DNA from 2 places in the Ureibacillus sp. FSL W8-0352 genome. Region 1 is predicted to be linked to the other one. Evidence: predicted binding sites of a transcription regulator. Region 1 holds the regulator's gene; the other holds the start of a gene.
The links. Region 1 encodes CtsR, which represses protease genes until heat stress. Its sites were predicted from a motif close to ATGGTCAATAAAGGTCAAACA; they were not measured.

Region 1 (17,014 bases):
GTGCGAGCTAGTTCAAATAAAACAGAAATACCGTTAGCTGTATTGAAATCATCATCCATTTCCTTCTCGAATTGTTTTTTCAACTCATCGATTTTTTCTAAATACAATTCACTATTTTCTGCAAGGTTCGTCGTAGATTTTAGTCGATGTTGAAGATTCGAATAAGCTGTGCGCAAGCGCTCCAATCCACTTCGAGCGGATTCAATCAATTCTTCTGAGAAATTGATTGGATGACGATAATGTACAGAAAGCATGAAAAATCTTAATACTTGCGGATCAATTTTCTGGATAATATCGTGGACTAATACGAAATTCCCAAGAGATTTTGACATTTTTTCGTTATCAATATTAATATACCCATTATGCATCCAGTAACGGGCAAAAAGTTTTCCGGTATAGCTTTCAGACTGAGCAATTTCATTTTCGTGGTGCGGGAATGTTAAATCTTGACCTCCAGCATGAATGTCAATTGTGTCACCTAGATGAGCTCTTGCCATTACAGAGCATTCAATATGCCATCCAGGTCGTCCTTCACCCCAAGGGCTACTCCAGTGAATTTCACCTGGTTTTGCAGCTTTCCAAAGAGCAAAGTCTAGTGGATCTTCTTTTTTTTCACCCGCTTCGATACGTGCGCCTACTTTTAAATCATCAATTGACTGATGACTTAGTTTTCCATAACCTTTAAACTTGCGTGTGCGGAAATAGACATCCCCTTGAGATTCATAAGCATACCCTTTATTGATTAATACTTTAATAAATTCAATAATATCATCCATATGTTCTGTCACTCTCGGATGAACATCCGCTTTTTTGCATCCAAGTGCAGTGATATCCTCAAAATAAGCTTTTATAAAACGCTCTGTCAGTTCAGAAACTTCTTCTCCTAACTCGTTAGCTGCCTTAATAATTTTGTCGTCCACATCGGTGAAGTTTGATACATACTTCACATCAAACCCTTTATATTGCAAATATCTTCTTACTGTATCATAGACAATGGCAGGACGTGCATTGCCTATATGAATGTAGTTATAAACAGTTGGTCCGCATACGTACATTTTTACTTTTCCCTCTTCAAGAGGAACAAAAGGTTCTTTTCTTCTTGTTAACGTATTGTAAATTTGAATTGCCATGTCATTCTCTCCTTTAGCCAATTCTCTTCGAACAAATATATCCTTCTATAACTAAATTACCACCAATTCTCTACAGGTAGCCAATAAAAATTAGCTGAATAAAAAACGCCTCCATCATATCACTATGACAGAGACGCCAAATTCGCGCGGTTCCACTCTGGTTGAAAGCATGAAGCTTTCCGCTCGAGGTCTTTAACGGTGACTAGCCGACTTGCCTACTCCATTTCAGCAAAGTGCTCAAAGGTGCATTTCCGTAAAATAGAGGTTTAGGTCACTTTCAGCCTGTGGTGACCCTCTCTTTCAAACATATTTTACGTACTTCTCCTTTTCAACGCTTTCACTTTTATATCATTATATCCAAGGCTCAAAAACCGTTCATCTAAAAAATATTAATTTGTGAATTTTTCTAATCGGGCTAAAACTTTTTCTTTGCCCACTAATTCGATTGCATCCGCCAATTCCGGACCATGAGTTTGGCCTGTTGTCATCACTCGAATTGGCATAAATAAGTTTTTCCCTTTATATCCAGTTTCTTTTTGTACTGCTTTAATTGCCGCTTTAATTGACGAAGCATCAAAAGCTTCCGAAGCCTCTAATTGCTGTTTAAATGATGTAGCCAATTCTTTAATATGTTCTAAAGCTAGTACTTCTTGGGCAGCTTCATCATATTCAATTTCATCTTTAAAGAACAAGCTAGATAATTCAACAATTTCTGCACCATAACTCATTTGATTATGGTATAACGCAATCAATTTTGTTGCCCATTGTTTTTGTTCACTAGTCAATTCTAAAGGAAGTAAACCGGCTTTTTGCAAGTGAGGAAGTGCTAAGTCTACTACTTCATCCAATGACAATTTTTTAATGTATTGGTTGTTCATCCATGTTAGTTTATTCCGGTCAAACATTGACGGTGATTTTGATAAACGCTTCTCATCAAAAATTTCAATCAATTGTTCTTTTGTAAAGATTTCTTCTTCCCCTTCCGGAGACCAACCAAGCAATGCAAAGAAGTTGAACATCGCTTCTGGTAAATATCCAAGCTCTTTATATTGAGAAACGAACTGGATAATGGATTCATCACGTTTTGATAACTTCTTATGATTTTCGTTCACAATGATTGTTAAATGGCCGAACTCAGGGTATTCCCAATCGAAAGCATCAAAAATCATCATTTGTTTCGGCGTATTAGATAAGTGTTCTTCTCCGCGGAATACATGCGTAATTTCCATATAATGGTCATCCAAAACAACCGCAAAGTTATAAGTAGGAATTCCATTCGCCTTCACGATAACCCAATCGCCAATATCTTTCGATTCAAAAGTAACTTCTCCGCGCACTAAATCATTAAATTTGTATGTTACATTTTCTGGAACTTTAAAACGGATTGTATAAGGAATTCCCTGCGCTTCTTTTTCAGCGATTTCCTCTTTCGTTAAATGGCGGCATTTGCCTTCGTAAGTTGGAGCAGGAATGCCTTTTGCTCTTTGGGCTTCTCTTGAAGCTTCCAATTCTTCAGGTGTGCAGAAACATTTATAAGCTAGTCCTCGTTCTAATAGCTCTTCCGCATGTTTCTTATATATATCTAGTCTTTCCGTTTGGCGATATGGCGCATAAGGTCCGCCAATATCTACAGATTCATCTGGAATTATTCCAAGCCAGCGCAGATTATCAAGCTGTGACGCTTCTCCACCCTCGACATTGCGCTCCGTATCCGTATCTTCAATGCGAACAACAAATGTTCCGTTGTAATGTTTTGCAAACAAATAATTAAATAACGCAGTACGCGCTCCACCAATATGTAAATGACCGGTAGGACTTGGCGCATACCGAACACGAACTTGTTTTGTCATAATTTTCCTCCTAAGTTTACCAGATAAAAACCTTCATTTTTAATTTGGCCACTACTAGAATATTTCCATTTCCAATGCTTCCCTTAACTTTTGTACATTTTACCACTCTGTCTTCACATTGAAAAGTTAATGAGAGGGAAGAAATTTTAACTTTTCTGGAACGAATTCATCTTCTTTCAACATTTGAGAACTATTGCTTTTTTATTAACAATATTGTTGCTAATGCTGCTATACCTTCTTCTCGGCCAACAAAGCCTAATTTTTCCGTTGTAGTTGCTTTGACGTTTACTTGAGACGGGTTCGCATCCAAAAGTTCTGCTATGCGATTTCGCATTTGCTCAATATACGGAGCCATTTTAGGCTTTTGAGCCATAATTGTACAATCAACATTCCCAAGAATATACCCTTTATCATTTACTATTTTCCATATATACTCCAATAATTTCGCTGAATCTGCATCTTTATATTTTGGATCTGTATCTGGAAAATGACGTCCGATATCTCCTTCTCCAATTGCTCCAAGGGCCGCATCTGTAATTGCATGTAATAACACATCCGCATCGGAATGACCAACAAGGCCTTTCGTATGAGGTATCTCTATGCCTCCGATAATAAGTGGCCGTCCTTCTTGAAACGCATGCACATCAAATCCTTGTCCAACACGAAACATATTGTAGCTGCATGATGAAAGACTGTTCAGCCTTATATGCAGCGTTCACCATCCTTTACTGTAAAATCAGATTCCAATTTGCCACTTCATATATTAACATATTTCCCATTTGTATGGATTGTAAGCATGCATTTAACCCAATTATTATGTATGGAAACAAATCGAGTAGGAGGGAGTGATTAGCTCCCGTCCTCTCACACCACCGTACGTACGGTTCCGTATACGGCGGTTCAATTAAGATAATTGACGCAAGTTTTCATAACTTCCGTGAATAGCTGTTCTCTTTATGCCAGTGGTCACTCCACCCTCCAAGAGGACTCCCACGGGATTCACCGCTTCCTTCCTCAAGTGAGGTACTATGTTTTCTGTGTTCATCATGACTCACTGAATGCCAAGGGCTATTCTCTCTTAATTGTTCGGTCCTTCTTAGTAGTTCTAAACCAACTAATACTATGACCTCTGCTGACTTCTGACGGTTCAGCTACTTATCACTAAGTAGGTTATGAAGCGAACTTCACCTATCCGCCAGACCTCCCCGGGTAAGTACATGCACTTTCACACCATCTATCCGCCTCATTTACTCGATATGACCTTCGACAGAAAGAGCTTTGTTTTGTTTCGCAAACTCACTCAATCATACCTAGCCTTATATGAGGTTCGTGTTCCTCGGACCGGTGTTTTGCCTCCAGCTTCCTTCAGATTCCGCGTCACCACGGACACCCTTGCTCTTGGCTAACCTCTACTTCTGTCTTCGGGGTTCGGGACTTACACCCTATAGTTCATGTACATGCCGGGCGCACGAAAAGACCTCACCAATCTAAAAGATTTGTGAGGTACCTTCTTTCTGCATCTGGCGGTTTTTTAAGATGGCTTCACCAAATAATAAATCTTCTTTCGTCGTCATTTTAATATTTTCATAATTGCTTTCAACAATATGGATTTCATAACCGAGGCGCTCCACTAGCATCGCTTCGTCCGTTCCTAAAAATCCTTCTTTTTCCGCTACATCCTCCGCATGCCGTAACAGTTCGTAACGAAATGCTTGCGGCGTTTGGATTGACCATAGGTTTTCCCGATCTACCGTTTCAACAATAATACCATCTTGTACTTTTTTCATCGTATCCTTCGCTCGAACTCCTGCTATCGCAGCCCCTTTTTCATATGCGGTTTCCACTAAACGGTCAATGACTTGTTGGGATATAAACGGTCTTGCAGCATCATGGACGAGAACAATCTCCACATCATTCATTACTTTTAAACATGAATGAACAGAATGTTGACGTTCTTTCCCTCCATTTGGTAAACCCTTTACCTTTGTAATTTTATAATCTTTTAATAAATGTTGAATATAGTCCCTTTCTTCTGGTTTTACCGCTAAATATATTCCCGTACAGTTTCTATCCTTTTGAAAAATTTCGAGGGTGTGAATGAGGATCGGTTTATTCGCTAAAGATAAAAATAATTTGTTTTTTCCCGCTCCCATCCGTTTTCCGCTACCGGCTGCTGGCAATACTACTTCGTAATCCACGTGCTCAACTCCTACTCTTACTTTTCAACGGTTATGCAACTTGTTCGTCTTTTGGTTTAGCAAAAATCATGCGACCGGCGGATGTTTGCAGTACGCTTGTAACGGTGACTGTAATAGATTGCCCAATGTAACTACGACCACCTTCTACAACTATCATCGTTCCATCATCTAAATAGGCAACACCTTGATTTTGTTCTTTTCCATCTTTGATGACAACGACTTGCATATCCTCTCCTGGTATAACAACCGGTTTTACTGCGTTCGCAAGCTCATTAATATTCAATACTTGTACATGATGAAGATCACATACTTTGTTTAAGTTAAAATCATTTGTTAAAATTTTTGCTCCCATTTTTTTCGCTAACCGTACTAATTTTAAATCTACTTCTTGAACATCATCAAAATCTTCTTCAGAAATGATGACATTTACCGTTTTTCCGTCTTGTAATTTTTTCAACATATCTAACCCTCTTCGTCCACGGGTACGCTTCAATGTATCACTGGAATCCGCAATATGTTGTAATTCGGTTAATACGAACTGCGGCACCACTAAAACACCTTCTATAAATCCTGTTGTTGCGATATCCGCAATTCGACCATCTATTATGACGCTCGTATCTAACAATTTATATAGCGTTTTTTCTTGTGAAACAACTTGCCCAGAATCTCCAACTTTCTTTTTTGATCCTACACCGGATTTGGTAAATATTTGTGATAATTCTTCCCTCTTTTTAAATCCGACTCTAAATCCTAAATATCCGAGTGTAATAGATAATATTATTGGTAAAAAATCAGTAATTACCGGTATATTGATTCGTTCAATCGCAAACCCAACAAAATATGCTACAATTAAACCGACAATTAACCCAAGAGTACCGAATAGTAGGTCTGCAGCTGGAATTTTAAAAAGTACCTCTTCCATCCAGTTGATGAATTTTACACAATAATCTGATAAAGAAAACGATAGAAGAAATAATAACAACGCTCCTAATGCGACTGATGTATATGGATTATTTAACAACGGATTAGATGACAAATTTATAATTTCGTATAATGGCGGTAAAAAAACAAAACCTAGTGCTCCCCCAATAAAAAGAAAAGCAAATTGAATTACTCTTTTTAACATACAGCCACCTCCTTTTTGTGATATATTATCTTACTATTAATTATACATCGTTCATGAATCGTTTGCGATTTGAAACAACTACGAAATACATAATTTGTACTTTTTTCCCTTTTCGTCCAGAATATAAAATTATTTTTCCCAATTTCAAAAGGAAAAATGCCCATACATTATAAATATTGGTATGGACATCCCTTTTCATCAATTACCAAAACAAACTCTTAATGCTTCGTTAATGGTTTGCACCCCAATTACTTCAATGTCTTTTGGGTATTCCCAACCTCCTATATTAGAAGCAGGGATAATGGCTCGTTTAAATCCAAGTTTTGCAGCTTCATGAACTCTTTGTTCGATGCGGGATACCCGTCTTACTTCTCCGGTAAGTCCTACTTCACCGATATAAACATCTGTAACTTGAACAGGCTGATTTCTAAAGCTGGAGACTATGGAGGTAAGAACGGCGAGATCAATCGCAGGTTCGTCCAGCTTTACGCCTCCTGCCACCTTAATATATGCATCTTGCGCTTGCAACAGCATGCCCATTCTTTTTTCCAAAACAGCCATCAATAATTGAACTCTATTTTGATCCACACCGGTAGCCATTCTTTTTGGATAATTGAAACTAGTTGGTGTAACTAATGATTGAATCTCGACAAGTATAGGTCTTGTACCTTCCATGGAAGCAACGACCGTCGAACCAGCTGCCCCATGTGAACGTTCTTCTAAAAATAATTCAGACGGATTTAACACTTCTTTTAAACCCGAATGAATCATTTCAAAAATAGCAATTTCATTAGTTGATCCGAAGCGATTTTTATGGCTTCTTAATATTCGATACGTATGATGTCTTTCACCTTCAAAATATAGTACGGTGTCTACCATATGTTCTAATATTCTAGGCCCTGCAATTTGCCCTTCCTTTGTAACATGTCCTACAAGAAATGTTGCAATTCCTTTCGTCTTCGCTATTCTCATCAATTCTGAAGTACATTCTCTAACTTGCGATACGCTCCCAGGAGCACTCGTCACTTCTGGATGATGCACTGTTTGAATGGAGTCAACAATGATAAACTTCGGTTGAACCTCTTCAATACTATGACGAATGAGTTCTAAATCAGTTTCAGCATAAATAAATAATTCATTTGATTGGACACCGATTCTTGTTGCGCGTAATCTTGTTTGTTTCAACGATTCTTCTCCTGAAATGTAAAGCACCCGATGTCCATTATTGGATAATTCAGCGGAAAGTTGCATAAGTAGCGTTGATTTCCCTATACCAGGATCTCCCCCAATCAAAACAAGTGAACCTGGTACAATTCCACCTCCAAGCACACGATTTAATTCCACCATGCTTGTTTGGACTCTTTGTTCTTCTTGTGTTTCGATGCTGATAATTGGTACGGCCTTCTGACTTATAGCTTCCGAATGCTGAAACACTCCACGAGATTTCGTCATCACTTCTATTTCTTCTACAAAGGTATTCCACTCACCACAACCAGGACATCTCCCCAACCATTTAGGAGATTCATAGCCACATGATTGACAGCAAAACTTTGTTTTCTTTTTTGCCATTAGGTCCTCCTGCAAATTTTTTTGGTATAGCTATTATAACAAAGGTACTAGATTAGATTCATTGATGTACTAGAAAATTTCGTTAGACTAGGTAGGTCTATTTATTGAATATATCGGTTTTAGCACAAGAACTTGTTTGTGTAGTTACACTCTACGAAAGAAAAGCTACATGCTCGTGCGTATGCTTCCTTCACTTGTGCAGATATCCCCTCTGCTTGTGCATTTAACCACCAAACTTGTGCAAATACAACCTCTACTCGTGCACATAACATCCAAACTCGTGCAAATACTACCTTGCTATTATACCTGTAAAGTTTACACATTAAAGCGCCCATAAGATGAGCATAATAAATATAAAATGTGGGAATTTATTGGGTTTATTAAAAAGCCACAGCGTAGCTGCAATGCCATTGACACCTACCACGATTCTTAGTACTTGGTGGATGGGGTCGGGGCCCCGCCAACAAGTACTTAGAATCGATTTGTCCGTAGTACAATGACAAACGGAGTGAGCGCAAGGAGCTATTTTTTGAGATCATCTGCAATCTACAATCACTACGGACAATCAGGTAGGTGTCAATGGTGGCGTACTTCGTACATGAATGGAGGATATGGAAATGGCGAAAAAATATCGATATTACACATTTGAATTCAAAAAACAAGTCATTGAAAAATATTTCGAAGGGTATTCTTCCACAGAGGTAGCTAAAATATATAACATTCATCGGAGAAGAGTCTCTGAATGGGTGAAAATTGTGAAAGAAGGAGGCTATGAAGCTCTCTTAACCAAAAGAGAAAAAGTAGCTAAACAGAAACAGTCGCCTGTTGAAAAATCTTTGGAAGAAAAATATCTTCTATTACAGTTGGAGAACGAATACTTAAAAAAGTTGTTAGATCTAAGAAAGGGGTGAATGATAAAGAACAACAATTTGCCTTTATTCACGCTTACGCAGAACAATATCCGATTTCTATTTTAGCGGAAATCGCCAATGTATCCCGTGCGGGTTATTATAAATGGTTAAAGAGAAATGGAGAAAAACATCGTGATCAAATTGATGAACGGTTAATCCCTTATATCCTAAAGGTGTTTAACGATCACCGTGGTACTGTGGGGAGAAAACGAATCAAAATTGAATTGGAAAGACAATATGGGTTAGTCATCAATGAAAAACGGATTGCCCGTTTAATGAGGAAATATGGATTGGTATGCAAAATTCGCCAAAAGAAATTTAGATATCGTCCAAGTGTTCATGGAAAAATTCCCAATCTTCTTAGCCGTAACTTCAAAGCCATTCGAGAAGGAGTAAAGTTTTCCATTGATATTACGTATATTCGCGTGAAAAGAGGACGTCAAAAATGGGTATATCTCTGTGCCATTAAAGACTTATTTAATGAGGAAATCGTGGCTTATTCAATGGGGACAAGTTTGGAAATGAAATTAGTGTATCGCGCCTTAGAAATGCTTAAAAAAAGGGGATATAGTAAAGGAGCGATTCTCCATAGTGACCAAGGCACTCACTTTACTAATCCCGATTATCAAGAGTATCTCCGTGAGATGGAGATAACTCAATCCATGTCCCGCAGAGGCAACTGCTGGGACAATGCCTGCATTGAAAATTTCTTTAGTCATCTGAAGGTTGAACTTGGATGTTTTAGTCAACCCGAAACTGTACGAGAAATTTACGAAGCAGTAGAAAACTATATTAATTATTATAACACCAAACGTATCGTAACTAAACTAAAAATGAGCCCGATGGAATATAGAACAAAAGCAGCATAAATTTGGATTAATACGGGGCGGATAAAAATGTCTACTTGACAGGAGCATGAGCACCTCTACTCGTGCACATAACATCCAAACTTGTGCGGATGCTCCTTAAATGGAGATGTACCTGTTAATACGTATGAAAAAAATAAGCTGTACCAAAAAGACAGTGTACAGTGTCTTTTGGTACAGCTCGACTAATCAATAATTATACACTTTCAACAACATCTTTTTGTTTTACGACAAATTCGCCATCCACATAGTCAAATACAACTGTACTGTTCGTTGAAACTGTGCCTTTTAATAACTCTTCTGATAAACGGTCTTCTACATTTTTCTGTAAAGCTCTTCGAATTGGTCGTGCACCGTATTGTGGATCGTACCCTTCTTCAGCAATTTTCTCTAAAGCTGCATCTGTTAGTTCAAGTTCAATGTTTTGCTCTTTTAAGCGTTTGATTAAAGATTTTGCCATCAATAATACAATTTGTTTCAATTCTTCTTTATCCAACGGCTGGAATACGATTGTTTCATCAATACGGTTTAAGAACTCTGGGCGGAATGCTTTTTTCAATTCTTCAAGCATCGTGCTCTTCATGTCTTTATATTTATTATCTCTTCCACCCACACCGAATCCTACATTCTTTTGATACTTTAATGCTTCTGCACCAATATTGGATGTCATAATGACAACCGTATTGCGGAAATCCACTGTGCGGCCTTTTGAATCTGTTAAACGACCGTCATCAAGCACTTGTAATAAGATATTGAATACGTCTGGGTGCGCTTTTTCAATTTCATCTAAAAGTACCACTGAATATGGTTTGCGGCGGACTTTTTCCGTTAATTGCCCACCTTCTTCAAATCCTACATATCCAGGAGGTGAACCCACTAGGCGAGAAGTAGAGTGTTTCTCCATATATTCGGACATATCGATACGAATCATTGCATCTTCATCGCCAAACATTACTTCTGCTAAAGCTCTAGCAAGTTCCGTTTTACCAACCCCAGTTGGTCCTAAGAAGATAAATGAACCAATCGGGCGTTTCGGATCCTTCAATCCTGCGCGAGCACGGCGGATAGCTCTAGAAATCGCCTCAACCGCTTCATGTTGTCCGACAACGCGCTTATGCAATTCTTCTTCTAAGTTCAACAGTTTTTCAGACTCTTCTTGAGCCAGTTTATTCACTGGTATTCCAGTCCACATGGATACCACTTCTGCGATATCTTCTACTGTTACTTTTGATTCTTCTTTACCTTGCTTTTCTTTCCATAATTTTTTCGTTTGTTCTAGTTCTTCTTTAATTTTTTGCTCTGTGTCGCGTAGTGCTGCTGCTTTTTCAAATTCTTGACTTGAAACTGCTGCATTTTTCTCATTGCGCACATGTTCTAATTTTTCTTCAAGCGCTTTTAAATTTGGTGGCACTGTAAATGAGCGCAAACGCACTTTAGATCCGGCTTCATCAATCAAGTCAATGGCTTTATCTGGCAGGAAGCGGTCTGAAATGTAACGGTCAGATAATTTTGCCGCAGCTTCAATTGCTTCGTCGGTAATCTTTACTCGGTGATGCGCCTCGTAACGATCGCGAAGACCTTGAATAATTTGAATTGTTTCTTCCACAGTTGGTTCATCGACTTGAATCGGTTGGAATCTACGTTCTAAAGCTGCATCTTTTTCAATGTATTTACGATATTCATCTAGCGTAGTTGCACCGATACATTGCAATTCACCGCGAGCTAATGCCGGTTTTAAAATGTTCGAAGCGTCAATCGCACCTTCTGCACCACCAGCACCAATCAATGTATGAAGTTCATCAATGAATAAAATGACGTTACCCGCTTGGCGAATTTCATCCATTACTTTTTTCAGACGATCTTCAAATTCACCACGATATTTTGTACCTGCTACAACAGTACCCATATCAAGCGTCATTACACGCTTATCGCGCAATGTTTCCGGTACTTCATTATTAACGATTTGTTGAGCAAGTCCCTCAGCAATCGCTGTTTTACCTACACCAGGTTCACCAATTAATACCGGGTTATTTTTCGTGCGGCGAGATAACACTTCGATAACTCGTGTAATTTCTTTGCTACGTCCAATTACAGGGTCAAGGGAACCTTCACGGGCAATTGCAGTTAAATCTCGAGCCAGGCTATCAAGTGTTGGAGTGCTTACTGTTTGAGTTGGATTGGAATTTTGAGAAACATCGTTGTTACCGAGAAGCAATAAAACTTGTTGACGCGCTTTATTTAAGCTTACCCCAGCGTTCGCAAGCACTCGAGCTGCAACACCCTCACCTTCACGAATTAATGCAAGTAAAATGTGTTCTGTTCCGATGTAAGCATGACCCAGTTTTCGAGATTCATCTACGGATAGTTCAATAACTTTCTTAGCTCTTGGTGTATAGTGAACGATTGGTCCAACATCCTTCGTACCTTTTCCAACTAGTTCCTCGATACCTCGTTCAATCATCTCTGGGCTTACATCAATCGCTTCTAAAGCTTTTGCAGCAATGCCTCCACCTTCGCGAATTAGCCCGAGCAAGATATGTTCAGTTCCGATGGATTCATGCTTCCAACGAATGGCTTCTTCTTGCGCCAACTGTAACACTTTTTGAGCTCGTTGAGTAAAACGATTAAACATCATGTTTTTCCTCTCCTTTTTCCTTTAATTTCGAATTTCCATCGTTTAATTTTTCTCGTATTAATTTTGCTCTGAATACATCTCGCTCTCCTGGTTCCAAAGTTGTGCCTGCGTATTGTTGTACGAATCCTGGTTGAATCAGTATTGTGCATTCATTTAATACATGTTTTGAAACATTTTTAATTATGCCTAAATCTATGCCTAAGCGAACATTAGATAAACATGTTGCTGCTTCTTCACTTGTCATAATCCGCGCATGTTTCAAAGTACCAAAGGCACGGTGAATACGGTCCTCCAAAGCAACTTGGGATTGTTTTAATAGAGTTTGTCTTGCGTTTCGTTCTTGTTCAATGATTTGCATCACGACAGTTTGTAAATCATCAATTATTTCATCTTCTGCTTTACCGAGGGTTACTTGATTTGAAATTTGATACATGTTCCCTAGATTTTCACTGCCCTCACCGTAAATACCTCTCACGACCATGCCAAAACGAGCTAGCATTTGTGTTAATACTTTCATTTGCTTCATCATCGAAAGTCCTGGTAAATGCATCATCACAGATGCTCGTAAACCAGTTCCTACATTTGTAGGGCAACTCGTTAAATAGCCGAATTGGTTATTGAAGGCAATCGGTAAAAGTTTTTCAAGCTGACAATCTAATTTATTAGCCATTTCATAAGTTTCTATTAGTTGAAGTCCAGGGGATAAACATTGGATTCTTAAGTGGTCTTCTTCATTTACCATCACACTAATGGCTTCATCTTTTGAAATGATAACTGAAGCGAATTTTTCTCTATTGGCAAGCATCGGGCTAATGAGATGTTTTTCAACTAATACTTGACGTTGTAATACGGGCATTTCTTGAATTGTGAAATGAGAGAAATGGTGATTTCCGTTATTCAATTGGGAAAAAGCTTGCGTAACCATTTGATCAACCGTTTTCGCTTCTTCATCAGTAAATATTAATGGGAAACGGAAACCATCCAAGTTTCTCGCTAATCGAATCCGGGTGGAAATGACAATGTCATTTTCATCACCGTCAACACCCATCCAACTCGGTGCTTCCGCTTTTAAGAAATATTCAAGGTTCATGGTGTATCAACACCTCCCATCTCAAGCTTGCGTTCCAATGCTTTAATTTCATCTCTGAATTTCGCCGCATCTTCAAAACGTTCATCTTGTATAGCTAATTGCAGCTGTTCACGTGCATGTTCAATTTGTTTTTTAATAATTCGGTTGTTATCCACTTTTTGTCCAGGTCTTTTTCCAGTATGTTTGGTTCCCGCTTGTATTTTTGCAAGTACTTGCGGAAGTTTTTCGCCAAAGGTTTCATAGCATTGTGGGCAACCCAATTTACCTTCATTTAAAAATTTACGAAAAGTAAATCCGCAAGCCGGACATGCATTTGTCTGGATGGATGGTTGAACAGCTCTTTCTTGTGTTTCATTTTTCCAAACAGGCATCCCAAACCAATTAGATAACAATTGATGGATTGGGATTTGTTCTTCTTTATGAAAGTCTAGGTTGAATGGATGAAATTGTGCTGCACATACTTCACAATAATGCTTCTCACTTTTATGGCCATTTATTATTTGTGTAACTGTAACGGTTGCTTTCCGTTGTTTACAGTGTTCACAAATCATGACCCACCACCTCTTTATTTTTCGTATTTTAAAGTTAGTAACATCGATGTTAAAATAGCTGCCCTCAATTCATCACGAGCTGGGAGTTGTAACTTTAACGTATTCCGGTCGATGGCAGCGAGCATTAACGTTGCCTCTCTGTAGGTTATAACGCCTTCGTCCAGCAGCCTATATATAATATCTTCAGCCATGTTTTGCGTGGCACCTTTTTCAATTTGTTTAATGATATTTTCAATCAGCTCAATTTTTGAACTTGGTTTCACACGAAAAATTCTTATATATCCACCGCCACCACGTTTGCTTTCAACAAGGTAGCCTCGTTCCACGGTGAATCGGGTATTAATAACGTAATTAATTTGTGAGGGGACGCATTGGAACATATCAGCTAATTCGCTGCGTTTAATTTCAATATGCCCTTTACCACCTAATTCGATAACTTGTTTTAAATACCCTTCAATTAAATCTGAAATATTTTTCATTATGATTACAACTTCACCTCGCTCTTTTTGACTTTGACTATCTTTGACTTTATTATATTTCCTTTTTTTCATATTTGCAACGATAAACCCTTGACCATTTTTATTGTAAAAAAATCGACAATACGTATGAAAGTACGCTTTGCCGATTTTATATCAATATATTCATCTAAGATGAAGAATACTCGGGAGTTTTACATTTACGAGAAATTATTTTATACCCAACGGCCAACAATTGGGTAATTCCAAGGTGTTTCTCGCAGCGCATTGAAAATACCGATAATTGGTACAACAAATGTCATAATTCCAAAGATAATTAAGAATGGAATACCGATTAAAAGAAAACTTAGTACGACAGAAATACCGATTAATACCCACATAACAAACTGGAAGAGCAATGCTTGAATCGATATTCGTTTAACACTTTCTTCACTGCTTATTAAGAAAAATAAAATTGGTACTAGAACTGGTGCAAAAAAAGCACTTGCGTGAATAATCACTTTAGCCCATTTTTCTTCCATATATTAGTTAACCCCCTTTAAGGTTTTTGAAATTCTTGTTAGATACATGTACGAATGATTTGATTAATAGTTTCAAAAACCTTGCGTGATTTATCATTGATTTTATTCTTTTGTCCGTTTCTTTTTCATATCTTTTCCACAATTTTCATTTTATAGTCAAAAAAATCTTTAGATACTATTAAATAATATGGTATTCTGTAAACAGAAAAACAGAAATGAAAAAAGCCCTCTCAAATTAGGAGGGCTTAATTACCATTCTTTTTATTATCTGTATGTTTAGAATCGATTTCATCAGGATGATCAGCAGGGAATAACCCGCGGGCAAAAAGACCTGAAAACAAGGTGGCACTAATGATAATTAAAATTTTATGATTTTTCGGTACCTCATCAAACATATTGTTTAACATTAATGTGGAAATAACTGCTACTGTCACCATGGACACAATAATATAAGCAAGCCTTCGCTGATTCATCTTAACAAACTTCCTTTACTAATTTAATAAAAAACAATACGAACTAATAAACTAATCGTATTTTACATTGTTTATAATAAAAATACAAATTCAGGAATTAAACTGTAATGGGTCAAACAATAAAAAAATTAAATTAGAATGGAGCATACATATGAGGTTTGTACTTTATAACAAGGAAAACAAATCAAATTATAATCAATTTTTTGATGAAGAAAAATATATTCACGAAGTAGGAATAAACGTTTCTGCGAACCCTATTGTAGCCAAACAAATTGAAATGGTTCAGTTAACAAAAAAAGAATTAGCCATCCTTAAACAATTAAAACCACTTATTGAGAACTATATTCCAAAGATGGTTGATATTTTTTATGAAAACATTTCAATGAATAAACATTTAGTAGAATTAATTAATCAATACTCAACAATTGATCGATTGAAAATTACTTTAACAAAGCATTTACAAGATATTTTTGAAGGACAAATTGATAATCATTATTTAGAGAACCGAACTAGAATTGCCCTTGCTCATATCAAAATTGGATTATCATCTAAATGGTATATCGCTTCTTTCCAATCTTTAACAACAGCATTTACTCAGTTTATTAATAAGCTTGATATTTCTAAAGAAGAAGCAATTCTTGCCATCAATGCATTTTCTAAAATTATCAATTTAGAAATGCAACTTGTGATTGAAGCTTACGAAATTGAGCAAGAACGATTACGTATGGAAAATGATCAAGTAAAACAATCATTATTAATCTCCATCCAAAACATTGCTGAAGATTTAAATGCCATGAATCAAGAAACGACAGCATCGATTCAAATGATTTCTGAACAATCACAAAATATCGCATCAGCCACATCACAAGGTTTAGATTTCGTTGCTGATACAGAGGAAAAATCTAACCAAGGGAAAGCACAATTAGCAAAACAGACAAACTTAATGAACACGATTTTAAACAGTGTAAATTTATTAGAAGAGTCCATGACAAACCTACGTTCTTCTTCTAAAAGCATTTCTGAAATTGTAAACTTAGTGACGAACATAGCGGATCAAACAAACTTACTTGCTTTAAATGCATCAATTGAAGCGGCTCGTGCGGGTGAACACGGAAAAGGATTTGCTGTCGTTGCAGAAGAAGTTCGAAAACTGGCTGAAGAAACGAAGAAAGCAGTACAAAATGTCTCTGGATTAATACAAGAAATGGAAGAAAACATTACGGATATGGCGTCTAGTGTCAACAATGTAGATGAACAAGTACAATTAAGTGTACAAACTCAAGAGCACTTAGCAGAATCATTTGAACAAATTGCCCAAAAAGTTTCTGGGATACGCAATCAGTATGCTTCCACGTCAAAAGATATCGAAAATATTTCAAGCAATATTGCTAATTTAGTAGAAAGTTCAACTCTAATTTCAAAATCATCTGACACGTTACTCAAAGTGGTAAATGATTTTTCCAAATGAGAGATAAAAAATACTAAATTTAGTAGTAAATTGTCCTTTTTGATATCGAGTAGGAGGGAGTGATTAGCTCCCGTCCTCTCACACCACCGTACGTACGGTTCCGTATACGGCGGTTCAATTAAGATAATTGACGCAAGTTTTCATAACTTC
Region 2 (17,014 bases), 720 kb from region 1:
GATGTTTGGTGGAATTTTTGAAAGATGTCGATGAATCGGAAGTGGGTGCCGCTTATATAAAAAGCGCTGACGGCAACGAATGGCTTCCTGTGGAAGATGCAACCTATGTTTATTCCAAAGACTATTGGACACCGATGAATTATGGCGTGCTCGCCTTCCCTTCCAAAGATGCTGCGGAACAATACATGGAAGAGAACGGTGAAGGCGAAGTGTATTCCTTTGAACAATTGGACGATTTTCAATGGGGAATCCATTTCTGATGCTGGGCAAATTCATTTTATTGGAATGGAAACAAATGCTCCGCAGCAGATGGCTGCAACTGGTGGCCATCCTCTTCATTTTCGTTTTTGTCGCCATCGTCATGATTCAGCAGCTGGCACTGCCGGATATTGAAGGATTTACGAGACAAACGGCATCTTTTTTGAATTTGCTATTGTTTTTATTGCCGCTGTTTACGCTCACCATTGGAGGAATGAGTGTGGCGGGGGATGTGGAATCCGGCTGGTTTTCTTTATTGAAAACCTATCCGATGAAAATTGTCCAATATGTGTTGGGCAAATTTATTGCGCTGATCGGTTCCTTCATGTTTATTGTTATATTGTCCCTTGGGGTGGTTTTTACCCTTGGAGGGTTATTCGGCGGCGTCAAAGTTCCTTCTGAATTGTTGAGCATCGCTTTCTGTTTGATTTTCATTTTCTCATCGATTGCCATATTGCTCGGAAGTTTGGCGAAAAACCGCTTGCATGCCCTTGCCATTTCCCTTGTTGTGTGGGCGTTGTTATTATTGCTTCTATCTTATTTGGTTATGGCTGTCGGTACGGTTGTTCCTGGACATGTGTTGCAAAAACTCACAATTGTCATGTTGCATATCAATCCGGCAGATTGGCTGCGGTTTGGATATTTCCTCCTTTCCCATCAGACGGCGGTTCTTGGTCCGACTTATTATGATTTGATCGCCTTCTATGAGTCAGCGTTTGGAACAATAGTGTTTGTGGCAGTGACGTTGTTATGGATTGCACTTCCACTCATTGTGGCAACCATCAAATTAAAGAAACTTGGTGTTGAAAAATGATTGTTGAAGCGAAAAATTTGCAGAAAATTTATAAGAACAATCGGGGAATCCATGATGCCAATTTCACCATTAGAAAAGGCCGCATCGTCGCTCTCGCGGGAGGCAACGGTGCGGGGAAAAGCACGCTGATTCGCCTGCTGACAAAGCAGGAGAAGCCGACGAATGGGGAACTGATTTGGCATCAGGATGACTTTGTACGTTATATGCCGGATTATGTGGATTTTCCTTCCACGCTGACGGCGCAAGAAGTGCTGGGACTCCTGGCTTCACTAAAAAAGGTTGGAAAAGGAGAACAAGATGAAATATTAAAAAAAGTCGGGCTTTTTGAAGTGAAAAAGCAAAAAGTCTCTTCCTTTTCAAAGGGAATGCGCCAGCGCCTAAATCTGGCTCAGAGCCTCATTGGAGGGGATGGGCTGATCATCATGGATGAGCCTACGAACGGTCTTGATCCCTATTGGATTGCACAACTGAAAGAAATGATGGCCCAAGAACGGAATCGGGGGACAACGGTATTGTTTTCAACCCATATGTTGGCTTTCGCGGAACAGTTGGCTGATGACGTCATTATTTTGCATGAAGGAAGAATATTGGCGGCAGGGGCAGTGCAACAATTATTAAGGGATCATCATTGCGGACATTTGGAGGAACTCTGGCTGCAAAAAATTGACTTATAAAGAGGGCTATTAAAAAAAGGATGGGACATAACTAATAAAGTGAACGAGCTGCAAAAAGATTTTTTGTAAAAAATTGATTGGAGTGACGGGGCGAGTGCTCCTGTCGCGCACGCTTAGTCGCAAAGCGGAGCAAGTTCAAGGAAGTAAATTCAAAGCTTTCCTGCGACGAGCCCTCTCGAGACCCCGCAGGAGCGAAGGATTGAATCAGAGGAGGCTCGAGCCCAATGTCATCAACTTAACGTTACATTTAATGGAAAATAATATTTAATTTAACTTTTATAAAATTAGGTAATAAGCCTCTTGTAATTTTAAAAAGGCCACCAAAATCGTTTTAGAATCCAATTTTTGGTTAATAAAACGAGGATGGTGGTTTTTTTGAAAACAAAAAGTACTTTTTTAGGGGCAATTGAGATTACTCGAAAGTTGCTGAATGATGTGATGTTTATGCTTGAATCTCGGACAAAAGAAACGTATTTTACACGAAAAGAAAAGAAGTTAAATTTTAAAAATACTATTCTATTTAGCTTAAACTTTGTTAAAAAGAGCCTCCAAATTGAACTTGACGACTTTTTCGACAAATTTAATTTATCAGAAATTAGTATTTCCAAACAAGGCTATTCAGCCGCACGAAAAAAGATTTCTCCTCTCGCTTTTGTAAAACTTACAAAAGCGATTGTGAATTGGTATTATGAAGAAAATTCCTTTAAAACTTATCGTGGATTTAGACTTTGCGCAATCGATGGAAGTGTGCTCCAAATCCCTGATACTGAGGAGCTTCGAAATTATTTTGGGTATGGAAAAAATCATAAGACAAGTTATGCAAGAGCTAGTGCCTCTTGTATTTACGATCTTGAGAATGGAATCATTATTACTTCTAGAATCAATCCATATAAGGTAGCTGAGCGAGATAGTGCAAAGGATATGATTGAAGAACTCGTACAAATTGGATTAAAAAATGATCTTTTTTTATTTGATCGAGGGTATCCATCGAGAGATTTTATTGCCTATTTAGATGCCCTTGGTATCAAATATGTGATGCGATGTCAAAAAAATACGATAAAGGAAATTGTCGAAGCGAAAGATGCTGATCAAAACATTCATATAATACATAGGAAACAAGTGATTACTGCTCGTGTAGTTAGATTCCCACTGGATTCTGGCACGGAAGAAATACTTGTCACAAATTTAACCGAGGAAGAGTTTGATATCTCTGAGTTTAAATCTCTTTATTTTAAACGCTGGGGAATTGAAACAGAATATAATGATGTGAAAAATAAAATCGAAATAGAAAATTTCACGGGTAGTTCGAAAATCGCAATTGAACAAGATTTCTATGCATCAATATATTTATCGAATATGGTCAGTTTATTGAGAAATGATGCCAATGAAACAATTAATGAGGAGAGTAAGAAAAAAAGACGAAAACATGATTATCAAGTAAACACAAATATCTTAATAGGAAAATTAAAAGATAGGATGGTTCACTTATTATTAGAAGATTGTCCAATCAAAAGAGAGAGAATGTTTACAAAAATCATGAAAGTGATTATAAGAAATAAGACACCTATTCGGTTTGGGAGAAGCTACCCACGAAGGAATGGTCTGTCCTCAACAAAGTATCCCCTAAACCAAAAAAGGTGTCTATAAACAATACATAGGATAAATATAACCTATTTGTTTATTAAATGTAAATAAATTAGGGGCTTAAAAAAATAAAAATTTAAGCCCCGGGCATCCTATTGCCTTTTTTAGCCGATTTTAGAAAATTATCAACACTTTGTAGGTTGAATAGTATTTTTAAAAGTAGACAACCAGATGGTTGCCTACTAACTGTAAATTATTGGTTGTATAAGTTTCTGACATTGGGCTCGAGCCGGGCCCGCGGAAAGCGTCCCCGGAACGGAAATCAAATTTTCTTCAATTATCAAAAAAACACCATTTTCTCCCGTGAGAAAATGGTGTTTTTTTAGTGCGCCTGGCATGGGTGTAATCTATAGGGTGTAAGTCCCGAACTGTGAAGGCAGAAGTAACAGTTAGCTTAACGCAAGGGTGTCCGTGGTGACGCGGAATCTGAAGGAAGCGAGCGGCAAACTTCCGGTCTGAGGAACACGAACTTCATATAAGGCTAGGTATCATTGGATGAGTTTGCTAAACAAAACAAAGTCCTTTCTGCCAAAGGTGGTACAGAGTAAATGAAGCAGATAGATGGAAGGAAAGATTACATTCTTACCCGGGGAGGTCTGGCGGATATGTGAAGTACGCTTCATAACCTACTTAGTGATAAGTAGCTGAACCGTCAGAAGTCAGCAGAGGTCATAGTATTAGTTGGTTTAGAACTACTAAGAAGGACCGAACAATTAAGAGAGAATAGCCCTTGGCATTCAGTGAGTCATGATGAACACAGAAAACGTAGTACCTCACTTGAGGAAGGAAGCGGTGAATCCCGTGGGAGACCTCTTGGAGGGTGGAGTGACCACTGGCATAAAGAGAACAGCTATTCACGGAAGTTATAAAGACTTGCGTCAATCATCTTAATTGAACCGCCGTATACGGAACCGTACGTACGGTGGTGTGAGAGGACGGGAGTTAATTGCTCCCTCCTACTCGATTCTTTTGTCCCAGCCTCCATGTTCAATCAATGCGGCAAACGGATAGCGGACAGTTTTCGCAACATATTTCTTTCTTCAAATACTCTAAATTGTGAATGGTAATGATGCTTTTATCAAATGAAATAACTCCTTGTTTTTTTAGATCATTCAGCATACGATTCACCATTTCTCGACTTGTGGAGCAAAGATTGGCAAGATCCGAATTCGTTAAATTGAAATCAATGTAAAGATCGTTGTTTTCATTCAATTTGCCGTAAGTATTGGCAAGTCGAATGAGGGTTGAGTAAAGAGCCCCTTTTTTACCGTGCATCACTAAATCCCGTAAAATACTTTGGGTTTTCAGATGTTCATTTTGTAGCCATTTAATATATTCAATCATTAATGTCGGTTGCTCAGTTAAAAGCATTTCTAATGAATCTTTTTTCATGGACAAAAGTTCAGTATTCATCATTGCTTTAGCAGTCATTGTATGATTGATAGGAGGACCAAAAACAGAACATTCACCGATCATGGAGTTAGGACCGCAAATTCTTAGCGTCAATTCTTTACCGCTTTCTGTTTCTTTGCTTAATTGTACAGCGCCTTTTTTAATAAGATAAAGTTCTTCTGCATTTTCACCTTCCTGGAAGATTTGATTTCCTTTATCTATTTTCAATAACAGACCATGTTCTGCAAATAGCGAATTAAAATTCATAGGAACCATATCGACTAAGACCATGCTATTCATCACATCCTTAATAATGATGTTAATTTGTCGGTTCCATTCAACGACACACATTTAAACCTATATATATAATACCACATTAATCTGCTGTTTTTTTGAATAATTTTGGAGATATTTTTTGCATTTCCATAATCGTAATCTTATAATCAAGTTAGTCAAAGAAGGTCAAACGTAAGAGGTGATTGGATGCAATTACAACAGGAAGATAATCGTAGTGCATTAGAAAAATTTGGTCGCAATTTAAATGAAGAAGTAAAAAAAGGGAAAATTGATCCTGTTATTGGTCGCGACGAGGAAATTCGAAATGTGATTCGTATTTTATCCAGAAAAACGAAAAATAATCCAGTGTTAATTGGAGAACCTGGCGTTGGGAAAACCGCAATCGTTGAAGGGCTGGCTCAACGAATTGTTCGTAAAGATGTGCCAGAAGGATTGAAAGATTGCATTCTTTGGGAATTGGATATGAGTTCATTGATTGCTGGAGCTAGTTTCCGTGGTCAATTCGAGGAACGTTTAAAAAGCGTATTAAAAGAAATTCGAGAATCAGATGGACGCATTATTTTATTTATTGATGAGATTCATACGATTGTTGGTGCAGGTAGAGCAGAAGGTTCAATGGATGCTGGGAATATTTTAAAGCCAATGCTTGCTCGTGGTGAGCTTCATTGTATCGGGGCGACTACGTTAGATGAATATCGTAAATATATTGAAAAAGATCCAGCTTTAGAACGAAGATTCCAACAAGTGATGGTGAGAGAACCATCTGTTGAAGATACGATTTCGATATTGAGGGGCTTAAAAGAACGTTTTGAATTGCATCACGGAGTAAGAATTCATGACCGTGCGATAATAGCTGCTTCTCAACTTTCAAATCGCTATATTACAGATCGCTTTTTACCGGACAAAGCCATTGATTTAATTGATGAAGCTTGCGCAATGATTCGTACAGAAATCGATTCCATGCCCCAAGAATTGGATGATGTGACTCGCCGCGTGATGCAACTGGAAATAGAAGAGCAGGCGTTAATGAAAGAAAAGGACGAGGCGAGTAAAAAACGTTTAGAAGCCCTTAGAATAGAATTACAACAACTAAAAGATGGACAAAAAGAATTAAAAAAGAAATGGCAATTCGAAAAAGAAGGTTTGGAGCAACTGCAAACAAAAAGGGCATTATTGGATGAGTACCGCCGTCAGTTTGAAGATGCACAGAGCAGGCAAGATTTGAATAAATTGGCGGAACTCCAATACGGAAAAATTCCTGCTGTGGAAAAAGAAATCAAACAATTAGAAAAAACTTTAGCCAATGCTTCAGAAAATCGGATTTTAAGAGAAGAAGTTACAGCAGAAGAAATTGCAACAATTGTTTCTCGATGGACTGGAATTCCAGTTACAAAATTAGTGGAAGGTGAACGGGAAAAATTATTGCGTTTAAAAGATACTCTCCATGAAAGAGTCGTTGGTCAAGATGAAGCGGTGAAACTCGTAACAGAAGCTGTATGGCGTGCACGTGCTGGCATTAAAGATCCTTACCGTCCAATCGGTTCCTTCATTTTCCTTGGTCCAACTGGAGTAGGGAAAACGGAGCTTGCAAAAGCATTGGCCGCACAATTATTTGATTCAGAAGATCATTTTATTCGCATTGATATGAGCGAATATATGGAAAAACATAGTGTATCACGATTAGTTGGTGCACCTCCAGGGTATGTTGGCTATGAAGAGGGCGGACAATTGACAGAAGCGGTACGTCGCAATCCATATTCTGTTATTTTATTAGATGAAATTGAAAAAGCCCATCCAGATGTGGCGAATATTTTGCTTCAAATTTTAGATGATGGTCGGATTACGGATAGCCAAGGGCGTCTTGTAAACTTTACGAATACGGTTATCATTATGACATCCAATATAGGTTCTCAGTATTTATTGGAAGCAGGCTCTCATGTTGACGAAGAGGTTGAAAATGTTGTAATGAGAGAACTTCGAAAACATTTCAAGCCAGAATTGTTAAACCGGATAGACGATATTATTTTATTCCATGCATTGACGGATGAACACTTTACTACAATCGCCTGGAAATACATTAAACAATTGCAACAACGAGTAGCTGAAAATGAAATTACGCTAATCGTGGATGATGAAGTGGTAAATTGGGTTGTAGAAAACGGTATTGACCCACAATTTGGTGCAAGACCATTAAAACGATTTGTGCAACGACATGTTGAAACGGCTGTGGCAAGAGAGTTGTTAAAGGGAGAAATTTTTCCAGGCGAGATGATGAGGGTTTCATTACTAGAAGGTCAATTAGTAGTAGCAAAAGGTGAATAAAGTACGTGTGAAAACGGCTAGAGCTCTTTTTGCTCAGCCGTTTTTTTAAAATAGGCGAAAATAAAATGGATTTTGATTAATAAAGCAAATCTAAGCTTCTCATTTTGATTGTTTGGCTAATAAGTTCTTAAGTTTGACTAATATCTTCCTCAGGTTGACTAATATCAGTTCGAGTTGGTTAATAAAGCAAATCATAGTTCCCTCATTTTATTTGCTTGGCTAATAAGTTCTTAAGTTTGACTAATATCTTCCTGAGGTTGACTAATATCAGTTCGATTTTGACTAATAAAGCAAATCACAGTTCTCCCATTTTGTTTGCTTGGCTAATAAATTCCACAGATTGACTAATATCTTCCTTAGGTTGACTAATATCAGTTCAATTTTGACTAATAAAGTAAATCTCTGTCCCCCCATTTTGTTTGCTTGGCTAATAAGTTCCAAAGAATGACTAATATCTTCCCCAAGTTGACTATTATCAGTTCGATTTTGACTAATAAAGTAAATCGCAGCCTCTCATTTTGATTGTTTGACTAATAAGTTCCATAGAATGTCTAATATCCACTTCAGGTTGACTATTATGAGTTCGATATTGACTAATATTCTCAAATCTTGGAAGTATCCACCTGTTTATCTATTCCTTGGCTATTATGTTCAAGCGAATACCTATACCGATAATTGCATAAATTAATAGTTAGAAAAATAAAAAACGAATGGGAAAGTTAGGAGTCCCATTCGTTAATTTTTTTGTGCTTGTCAAAGCTGTTGAATAGATTATTGTTGATCTGCTTTAAGTTCTTTTGGAGATTCGCTAGGAATGATCGCAGCTACAACCCAAACGAGAACTGTGAAAATAACAGCAACTACTAAAGTTGTAACAAAGTCAAAAACTGTAATTCCTAAAATAGAACCAACTACGTAGCTTAACATAGAAATTAACAAAATTCCCCAAATGAATGACATAATATATTGCATTTCGTTTCACCTCTATCGAACTTTAATTACTAGTATATACTTTGCTCATCTTAATAATCATAACATAGTACGACAAAAATGAACAATAAACTTTTCGTACAAACAAATTTTTCTGTTGTGAATTTCATTATTATGGTCTATAATTAAGACCAACTACTAATCGCAAGTATTAAATTGGGGGTTAAATACCATGAATGCAGGAATACTAGGATTAGGAAAATATGTTCCTGAAAAGATTGTAACGAATTTTGATTTAGAGAAAATTTTAGATACAAATGATGAATGGATTCGTACGCGTACAGGAATTCAAGAAAGAAGAATTGCTCGTGAAGATGAAGATTCCTCAGATATGGCATATGAAGCGGCAAAAGAAGCTCTTGAAAACTGTGGGATTTCACCTGAACAAATTGGATTGATTTTAGTAGCAACCGTTACTCCGGACCGTGCTTTTCCAAGTGTTGCTTGTCAATTGCAAGAACGATTAGGAGCTAGCAATGCAGCTGCAATGGACATTTCAGCTGCCTGCTCTGGTTTTATTTATGCCCTTGCAACAGCGAAATTGTATGTGGAAAGCAACAGTTATGATTACGTTTTAGTTGTTGGTGCAGAAAAATTATCAAAAATTACGGATTGGAAAGATCGGAATACTGCTGTACTATTTGGTGATGGAGCAAGCGCTGCAGTTGTTGGTAAAGTATCAGAGGGCAGAGGAATTTTAGCATTTGAATTAGGTGCAGATGGAACTGGCGGAAAATATTTGAATATGAACGACGAAGATTTCATCTATATGAACGGACGTGAAGTATTTAAATTTGCTGTGCGTCAAATGGGGGCAACAGCATTATCCGTTATTGAAAAGGCTGGATTATCAAAAGAAGATGTTGACTTCTTAGTTCCGCATCAAGCAAACATTCGCATTATGGAAGCAGCAAGAGAAAGATTAGAGCTAGATGAAGATAAACTATCAAAACGCATCCATAAATACGGTAACACATCATCTTCTTCAATCGGTCTTGCTTTAAAAGATGAACTTGATGAAGGAAAAATTAAAGATGATGATATAGTCGTTTTAGTTGGATTTGGTGGAGGACTCACTTGGGGCGGCGCCGTAATAAAATGGGGAAAATAATAGATTTTCATATTCCAGTTATAGTAATTTATAAGTATAGTAAATCCTAAGGGGGTACTAGAGATACATGAAAAGGAGAGTAGTGATTACCGGTATAGGTGCTGTTACACCACTAGGTAATACAGTAGATGAAACCTGGTCAGCAATTAAAGAAGGGAAATCCGGCATTGGGCCGTTAACAAGAGTCGATGCAGAATTATTCCCAGCTAAAGTTGCTGCTGAAGTAAAAGATTTTGATATTGAACAATATATTGATCGAAAAGAAGCAAGAAAGATGGACCGTTTCACTCATTACGCGCTTGCTTCTGCATTGATGGCAGTAAAAGATGCAGATTTAGTAATTAATGAAGAAAATGCTAACCGCGTTGGTGTTTGGATTGGTTCTGGAATCGGTGGGATGGAAACGTATGAACAACAATTTGAAGTGTTCCAAAAACGTGGTGCCCGCCGAGTAAGTCCATTTTTCGTTCCAATGATGATTCCAGATATGGCAAGTGGGCAAGTTTCGATTTATTTAGGAGCAAAAGGTCCAAATGCTTGTACTGTAACTGCATGTGCTTCTGGAACAAACTCTATTGGCGATGCTTTTAAAGTGATTCAGCGCGGCGATGCAGATGTCATGATTACGGGAGGAACGGAAGCTCCAATCGTAAAAATGGCTGTTGCTGGATTCTGTTCAAGCACTGCGCTTTCGCTAAACACAGATCCAGCTACGGCATCCCGTCCATTCGATAAAGAACGCGATGGATTTGTTATGGGTGAAGGTGCAGGTATTCTTGTATTAGAAGAGTATGAACATGCAAAAGCTCGCGGTGCAAAAATTTATGCGGAAATCGTTGGATACGGTGCAACTGGTGATGCTTATCATATTACAGCTCCAGCGCCAAATGGTGAAGGTGCTGCCCGCGCTATCCAGCAAGCTATTGAAGATGCGGGTATTGATCCTACAGAAATAGGATATATCAATGCTCATGGAACAAGTACACCATACAATGACTTATATGAAACAATGGCTGTCAAAACTGTCTTTGGAGACCATGCATATAAATTAGCTATGAGTTCAACAAAATCCATGACAGGTCACTTGCTTGGTGCAGCGGGTGGTATTGAAGCAATCTTTACAGCATTAGCATTAAAAGAAGGAATTTTACCACCTACAATTAACTTGCATAATCCAGATCCTGAGTGTGACCTTGATTATGTACCAAATGAAGCTCGTAAAGCAGATATTCAATATGCTATGAGCAATTCCTTAGGATTTGGTGGACATAATGCAAGCCTTGTATTCAAAAAAATAGAAGAATAAAAAATTGTCGATAAGTAAAATGCGTTTAGCTTAAAGCTAAACGCATTTTTACTTAATTTGATGAATAATAAGAGTAGTAAAGGATGGTGGCTTGATATTTCGATTTATGTTGTTTTTATTCAGCTATGGCATTTGCGTTATTTCGGTAAGCAATCTTCTTTTATACTTAAACTATCGGACGCTTGGTTATTCTTGGCGCGCAGTCTTTTTTTATATTTTAGGTTCTCCTGAATTGTATTTAATGATCATATCATTAGTAATATTATTTATCGTAATATTCGACCTATTCCCATCGCGATTTCCATTTTCTTAACGGTTTCGTTTGCAATGGCATTGGCTTTTTCTGCACCTTCATCTAAGATGTTATCTAATTCTTCTGAATCGATAAGTTCGTTGAATCGTTCTTGAATTGGCGTTAAATGTTCAATTAAGCAAGTAGCAACCCCTTCCTTAAAGGCACCGTATCCAAGGCCTTCATATTTTTTTACAACCTCATCAATGGATTTATTTGTTACTGCTGCTTCAATTGTAAGTAAGTTGGAGATACCTGGTTTCTTTTCTTCGTCGAAAGCGACAACACCATCTGAATCTGTAACGGCTGATTTAATTTTTTTCATGATTTCTTTAGGTGTATCTAATAAGCGAATTGTCGCTTTTGTATTTGGGTCGGACTTGCTCATTTTTTTCGTAGGGTCTTGCAATGACTTAATGCGAGCTCCTGCTTTTGGTAATTGAATTTCTGGAATTTTAAATACCTCACCATATCGTTTATTGAATCGTTCTGCCAAATCACGAGTCAATTCAATATGTTGTTTTTGGTCTTCTCCAACAGGAACGATATCCGTATTATATAATAGGATATCAGCAGCCATTAACGGTGGATAAGTTAATAGACCAACAGAAACGAATTCTTTTCCTTCTTTTGCTGATTTATCTTTAAATTGAGTCATTCTTTCGAGCTCACCAATGGATGAAATACATTGTAACATCCAGCCAGCTTTTGTATGAGCAGGTACTTCCGATTGAATAAATAACGTTGCTTTTTTCGGATCAATGCCCGTTGCAAGATATGTAGCAGCAAGGATGCGAATGTTTTGTCGCAATTCTTTTGGATCTTGTGGAACGGTAATGGCATGTTGGTCTACTATACAGTAAATTGCATTTCCTTCATCTTGAAGTGCAGGGAATTGCATAAACGCTCCGATATAGTTCCCCAATGTAATAACTCCAGTTGGTTGTACTCCTGAAAAAATAGTCTTCATTAACACTACCTCCTATTTTTATCCATAAAAAAACATCAAACGACCAATACAAATTGTATTGGGACGAATGATGTATATCCGCGGTACCACCCAGTTTGCCTTAAAAGGCCGCTCTCGATTCTTCGTAACGTGAAGCGTACGAGCTTTACTACTCACTTTCGTAAAGCCAACTCGAAAGTCCATTCCATTTGCTCTGCGATCTGTTTGCACCTACCACAGACTCTCTAAACGCAGAAATCAAATGTACTACTCTTCGTCATCGTTGTTCAATGTATATATTCGGTAAATTATGAGTGAATTATAAAGTAATTCAAAGGAAAAATCAAACGTGAAAAATTTTTCATTTTGGAATGAGATGAAAAAGATTTGGGTAGTATTGTAGTAGGAAAATGTAAGGAAATTTTATCACTAAATATAGAAACTCTTGATTGCCGTTATCGATCTAATTGAGAAAATAAATTGGAAGATAAAGGAGGGAAGAAAATACAACTTTAGTAGGAAATTTTATGTTAATTGTGAAAAAAGCTAAGATTCACGAATGTTTTTTTTAAATTTATTATATGAATATGTGAATTTTTCAATTATCCTATATTCAAAAGGAAAAGAATGTTGTATAATTGATACAGAATTTAAAATGATATTAATTCTAAATTAATAATAAAGCATAGATGCCTTTGATTTATATATAGAAGGGAAGTGTAACAATGATTGTAACATTATTTACATCACCTAGTTGTACATCATGTAGAAAAGCGAAAGCTTGGCTAGAGCAACATGATATTCCATATAGAGAACGAAATATTTTTTCAGAACCGCTAACAATTAGTGAAATTAAAGAAATATTACGAATGACAGAGGATGGAACTGACGAAATTATTTCTACACGCTCTAAAGTATTCCAAAAGTTAAACGTTGATGTGGAAAGTTTACCTTTACAAAAATTATATGAATTAATCCAAGAGCATCCAGGATTACTCCGAAGACCAATTATTTTAGATGAGAAGCGTCTGCAAGTTGGTTACAATGAAGATGAAATCCGTCGATTTTTACCTCGAAAAGTACGTGCTTATCAATTAATGGAAGCCCAAAAAATGGTCAATTAATCATATAATGTAGTGAAAAAGTGTAAATTCAGTCAACGTTTGTTTGACTTGTTTACGCTTTTTTTATTGCATTTTTATTATGAATTCCTTCATAAAGAAAATTCATCCTTTTTTCACTTAATACTTGATTTAATTGATATTGTCATCTACAATTTTGAATAATTCAAATAATTTTATTTGAAGGGTGTTTTTCCTTTTCATTTTCTATTAGTTCATCATACAATAGAATCATAGAATGAAACATAAATATTCATTAAGCGTTTTGTTCTGTATACCAAAGGAAGTAAAGGGGAAAGGCACTAAAGAATTGGGGTGTATTTTACTCCGATTCAAACATACTAAGTACACGCTTTCGGTTTTTCAACCAATGACTGTGAAGGGAGTTGAAGTCTCATGGACATCGAACGCGTAAATGAAAATACAATAAAGCTCTTTATCACATATCGTGATATTGAGGATCGCGGTTATAGCCGTGAAGAAATATGGTATAACAGAGCAAAAGGCGAAGAGTTATTTTGGGATATGATTGGTGAAATTAACACAGAAGAATATTTCGATTTAGATGGCCCAATTTGGATACACGTGAATGCTTCAGAACAAGGTTTAGAAGTAATCGTCACACGTGCCAATGTAAATGATTCAGATCCAAGCTCTCTGTTCTCTAATTTTGATGAACATCATGAAGCTACAGTTAACCATAAAGACCCGTTCAATCCCTTCGAAGATGATGATGTGTTAAATCATGAAGGAATTGCGAACATGTCATTATATAAATTCAAGGATATCGACGAAATTATTCCAGTAGCAAATCGATTAGTGGAGTACGGCTTGCACACTTCTTTATATAAATATGAAAATTATTACTATATTGCCATCAATTTTGCTGGTGTGAATGATAGTGCAACTCGTCAAAATATACGCTCGATTTTAAATGAATATTTAACAAGTTCAAAAATGACAATATATCGTTTAAAAGAGTACGGTACAGCGATCATGGAAGAAGATTGCTTGGAAACAATTGTTCATTACTTTAATTAAATGTGCCTAGGTGTAGGCACTTTTTTTTATGTTAATATTTTGAATTTCAGTTAATCTCCCCCTTGAAAAATATATCTTTTTGTATGCTCTTGTCAATCCTAAAATTCTACCATAAAATGGTGTGAAAAGGGGGGGTTTTGTGCTTGTAGCAATTACAGAAAATCAAGAACGATTTGTGATTGATTCCACAATTCCTCATACAACATTAAAACGCCTTAGAGAAGAAAGACAATTCTATTGCCCACAATGCGGTGAAAAACTCCAATTGAAAATTGGAACCGTTAAAGTGCCTCACTTTGCTCACATTTCAATAAGTCATTGCGAGTCTTATTTTTCTGAAGGTGAAACAATACAACATCTCCAAGGAAAAGAACAGCTGTTTCAACTTTTTCGATATCTTCAAGTCCCCGTATTGCTAGAGCCTTATATAGCGGAACTAAAGCAAAAGCCAGATCTGCTAATAAATTTAAATGGATATCAGTATGCCATTGAATTCCAATGTAGTCCAATAAAGCATGAACGATTTCTTGAGCGAAATAACGGTTACAATCAAAAAAATATCCAACCTATTTGGATTCCATTGACTCCTGTTCCAAAAATAAAAGGAAATGGCTTACAAAAAATTACCCTTCCTCATCAACTCCAACAATTTATTACTAGCGAAAAGAAAGCAAAATATTTAATGACATATAATCCAAATACAAAGCAATTTTTGTATATATCTAACCTCATTCATTTAAAGGGAATTAGTTATTTATCAAAAATTAGTCCTCTCCCACTATTAAAACAAAAATTCCCATTTTATATACCGAGGCCTTTTACAGAAAAGGAATTTTCCAATGTATTAAATGCATACCGTAATTTTATCAATCAATTTTTAAAATCAAGGGTATTATTTAGCCGAAAAGGTGTAAATGATTTATTTTTGAGAAGTGTTTATGAGCTGCGAATAGACCTTTATCAATTTCCAATATTTTTAGGAATTCCTATTTGCGGAAATGAAGCATTTCATGTATGTGCAATAGAATGGCAAACTGAACTAATGTATTTTATTTATTTATTGGGAATTAAGGTACATGCAATCAATCAAAAAGTAATAATTGACTTTTTACGATGGTCAAAGCGGGTATGTACGAGTGAGGCTATTCAAGTTGTTAATCGATATGTAGAACTTCTCAAAGATTTGTCTGTGGAAGATATGATGAGCACAGTGAAAAAAGAACAATTAGAGGAATTGCTATATAGGCAATTTCTTGCAACAAGAGGAAAATATTGAGAAAATAGGATTGTGAAAAAAATTTATCATTACGGGGGCATTGACATGGCAAAAAAATTATTAACACGTGATGAAGTGCCTGTCGAATTGACTTGGGATTTATCAACAATTTTCCCTTCAGACGAGGCATGGGAGGAAGAATTTAAACAGATTGAGCAATTAATTTCAGAAGCAGAAAAGTATAAAGGGAAAGCAACAGAAAGCGCAAAAAGTTTATATGAAACATTGCAATTTAGCGACAAAATTTCTGAGCGCTTCGGGAAATTATACGTATATAGTCATTTGAAACACGATGAAGATACGACGAAAAGCAAATATCAAGGGATGGAAAGCCGTGCACGTTCTCTAGGAGCAAAGATTAATGCGGCATGGTCTTTCTTAACTCCTGAAATTTTAACTTTATCGGAAGAACAAATACAACAATATTTAGAAGAATACGAACCGTTGCGTCTATATGAGCAAATGTTTAAAGAATTAAATTTACAGCGTCCACATGTATTATCGGCCGATAAAGAAGCTATATTAGCACAATTTTCAGAAGTGACAAGCTCTCCGGGTACTACTTTCAGCGCTTTGAATAATGCAGATTTAGAGTTTCCAACTATCAAGAATGAAGATGGCGAAGAAGTACAACTGACTCATGGAAACTACATCACATTTTTAGAAAGTGAAGATCGTGAAGTAAGAAAAAATGCTTTTAAAGCGATGTATGATACGTACGGCAAGTATATTAATACTTTTGCTTCCACATTAGCAGGCAACGTAAAATCACATAATGTTTATGCAAGAATCCGGAACTACGATTCTGCTCGTCATCGCGCATTAGCAGGTAACCATATACCTGGAAAGGTCTATGATCAATTAATTGAAACGATCCACGAATACTTACCAGCACTTCACCGCTATGTATCATTGCGTAAAAAAGTGCTCGATGTGGATGAATTGCACATGTATGATTTATTCGTACCTCTTGTGAAAAAAGTGAAAATGGATATGCCTTATGAAAAAGCAAAAGATATTATGGTGAAAAGCTTTGCTCCATTAGGGGAAGAATATCAAACTATCGTCCAAGAAGGATTAAATAGCCGCTGGGTAGATGTAATGGAGAATAAAGGAAAACGAAGCGGAGCATATTCTTCAGGGACATACGGCACGAATCCGTACGTATTAATGAACTGGCAAAATAATATTGATAATTTATTTACGTTAGCCCATGAATTTGGACATAGTATGCATAGTTACTATACTCGGAAAAATCAACCGTATCCTTATGCGGATTACTCCATTTTCGTGGCGGAAGTAGCTTCTACATGTAACGAGGAGCTTTTATTCGATTATTTATTAAAAACGACGGAAGATAAACAAGTGAAAGTTTACTTACTCAATCATTGGCTCGATAGTTTCAGAAGTACGGTTTATCGCCAAACAATGTTTGCTGAATTTGAACATATGATTCATGAAATGGATCGAAATGGTGAGGCGCTTACTGCTGAACATCTTACAGAAATTTATTATGATTTAAATAAA

Region 2: the regulator CtsR is predicted to act here: its motif matches at 5,231-5,251, upstream of NST98_RS16770 (ATP-dependent Clp protease ATP-binding subunit).

What each region holds. Positions count from the first base shown of each region.
Region 1 is NZ_JBBOQT010000001.1:2,631,075-2,648,088, reverse strand. Features, by position in the region: gene cysS (cysteine--tRNA ligase) at 1-1,130, opposite strand, end outside; T-box leader at 1,257-1,471, opposite strand; gene gltX (glutamate--tRNA ligase) at 1,520-2,980, opposite strand; gene ispF (2-C-methyl-D-erythritol 2,4-cyclodiphosphate synthase) at 3,171-3,650, opposite strand; gene NST98_RS13270 (hypothetical protein) at 3,885-4,028, opposite strand; gene ispD (2-C-methyl-D-erythritol 4-phosphate cytidylyltransferase) at 4,468-5,178, opposite strand; gene NST98_RS13260 (PIN/TRAM domain-containing protein) at 5,210-6,304, opposite strand; gene radA (DNA repair protein RadA) at 6,503-7,873, opposite strand; gene NST98_RS13250 (helix-turn-helix domain-containing protein) at 8,491-8,784, shown strand; gene NST98_RS13245 (IS3 family transposase) at 8,781-9,653, shown strand; gene NST98_RS13240 (ATP-dependent Clp protease ATP-binding subunit) at 9,847-12,285, opposite strand; gene NST98_RS13235 (protein arginine kinase) at 12,275-13,375, opposite strand; gene NST98_RS13230 (UvrB/UvrC motif-containing protein) at 13,372-13,926, opposite strand; gene NST98_RS13225 (CtsR family transcriptional regulator) at 13,941-14,405, opposite strand; gene NST98_RS13220 (DUF4870 domain-containing protein) at 14,618-14,923, opposite strand; gene NST98_RS13215 (hypothetical protein) at 15,169-15,396, opposite strand; partial or broken gene NST98_RS17345 (protoglobin domain-containing protein) at 15,548-16,099, shown strand; gene NST98_RS17340 (methyl-accepting chemotaxis protein) at 16,073-16,864, shown strand; gene NST98_RS13205 (hypothetical protein) at 16,983-17,014, opposite strand, start outside.
Region 2 is NZ_JBBOQT010000001.1:3,355,820-3,372,833, forward strand. Features, by position in the region: gene NST98_RS16740 (nitrous oxide reductase accessory protein NosL) at 1-260, shown strand, start outside; gene NST98_RS16745 (ABC transporter permease) at 242-1,072, shown strand; gene NST98_RS16750 (ABC transporter ATP-binding protein) at 1,069-1,746, shown strand; gene NST98_RS16755 (IS4 family transposase) at 2,113-3,393, shown strand; gene NST98_RS16760 (hypothetical protein) at 4,138-4,281, shown strand; gene NST98_RS16765 (Crp/Fnr family transcriptional regulator) at 4,378-5,085, opposite strand; gene NST98_RS16770 (ATP-dependent Clp protease ATP-binding subunit) at 5,266-7,401, shown strand; gene NST98_RS16775 (DUF2929 family protein) at 8,173-8,373, opposite strand; gene NST98_RS16780 (beta-ketoacyl-ACP synthase III) at 8,564-9,502, shown strand; gene fabF (beta-ketoacyl-ACP synthase II) at 9,570-10,808, shown strand; gene trpS (tryptophan--tRNA ligase) at 11,075-12,070, opposite strand; T-box leader at 12,127-12,339, opposite strand; gene spxA (transcriptional regulator SpxA) at 12,778-13,173, shown strand; gene mecA (adaptor protein MecA) at 13,567-14,211, shown strand; gene NST98_RS16805 (competence protein CoiA) at 14,351-15,487, shown strand; gene pepF (oligoendopeptidase F) at 15,533-17,014, shown strand, end outside.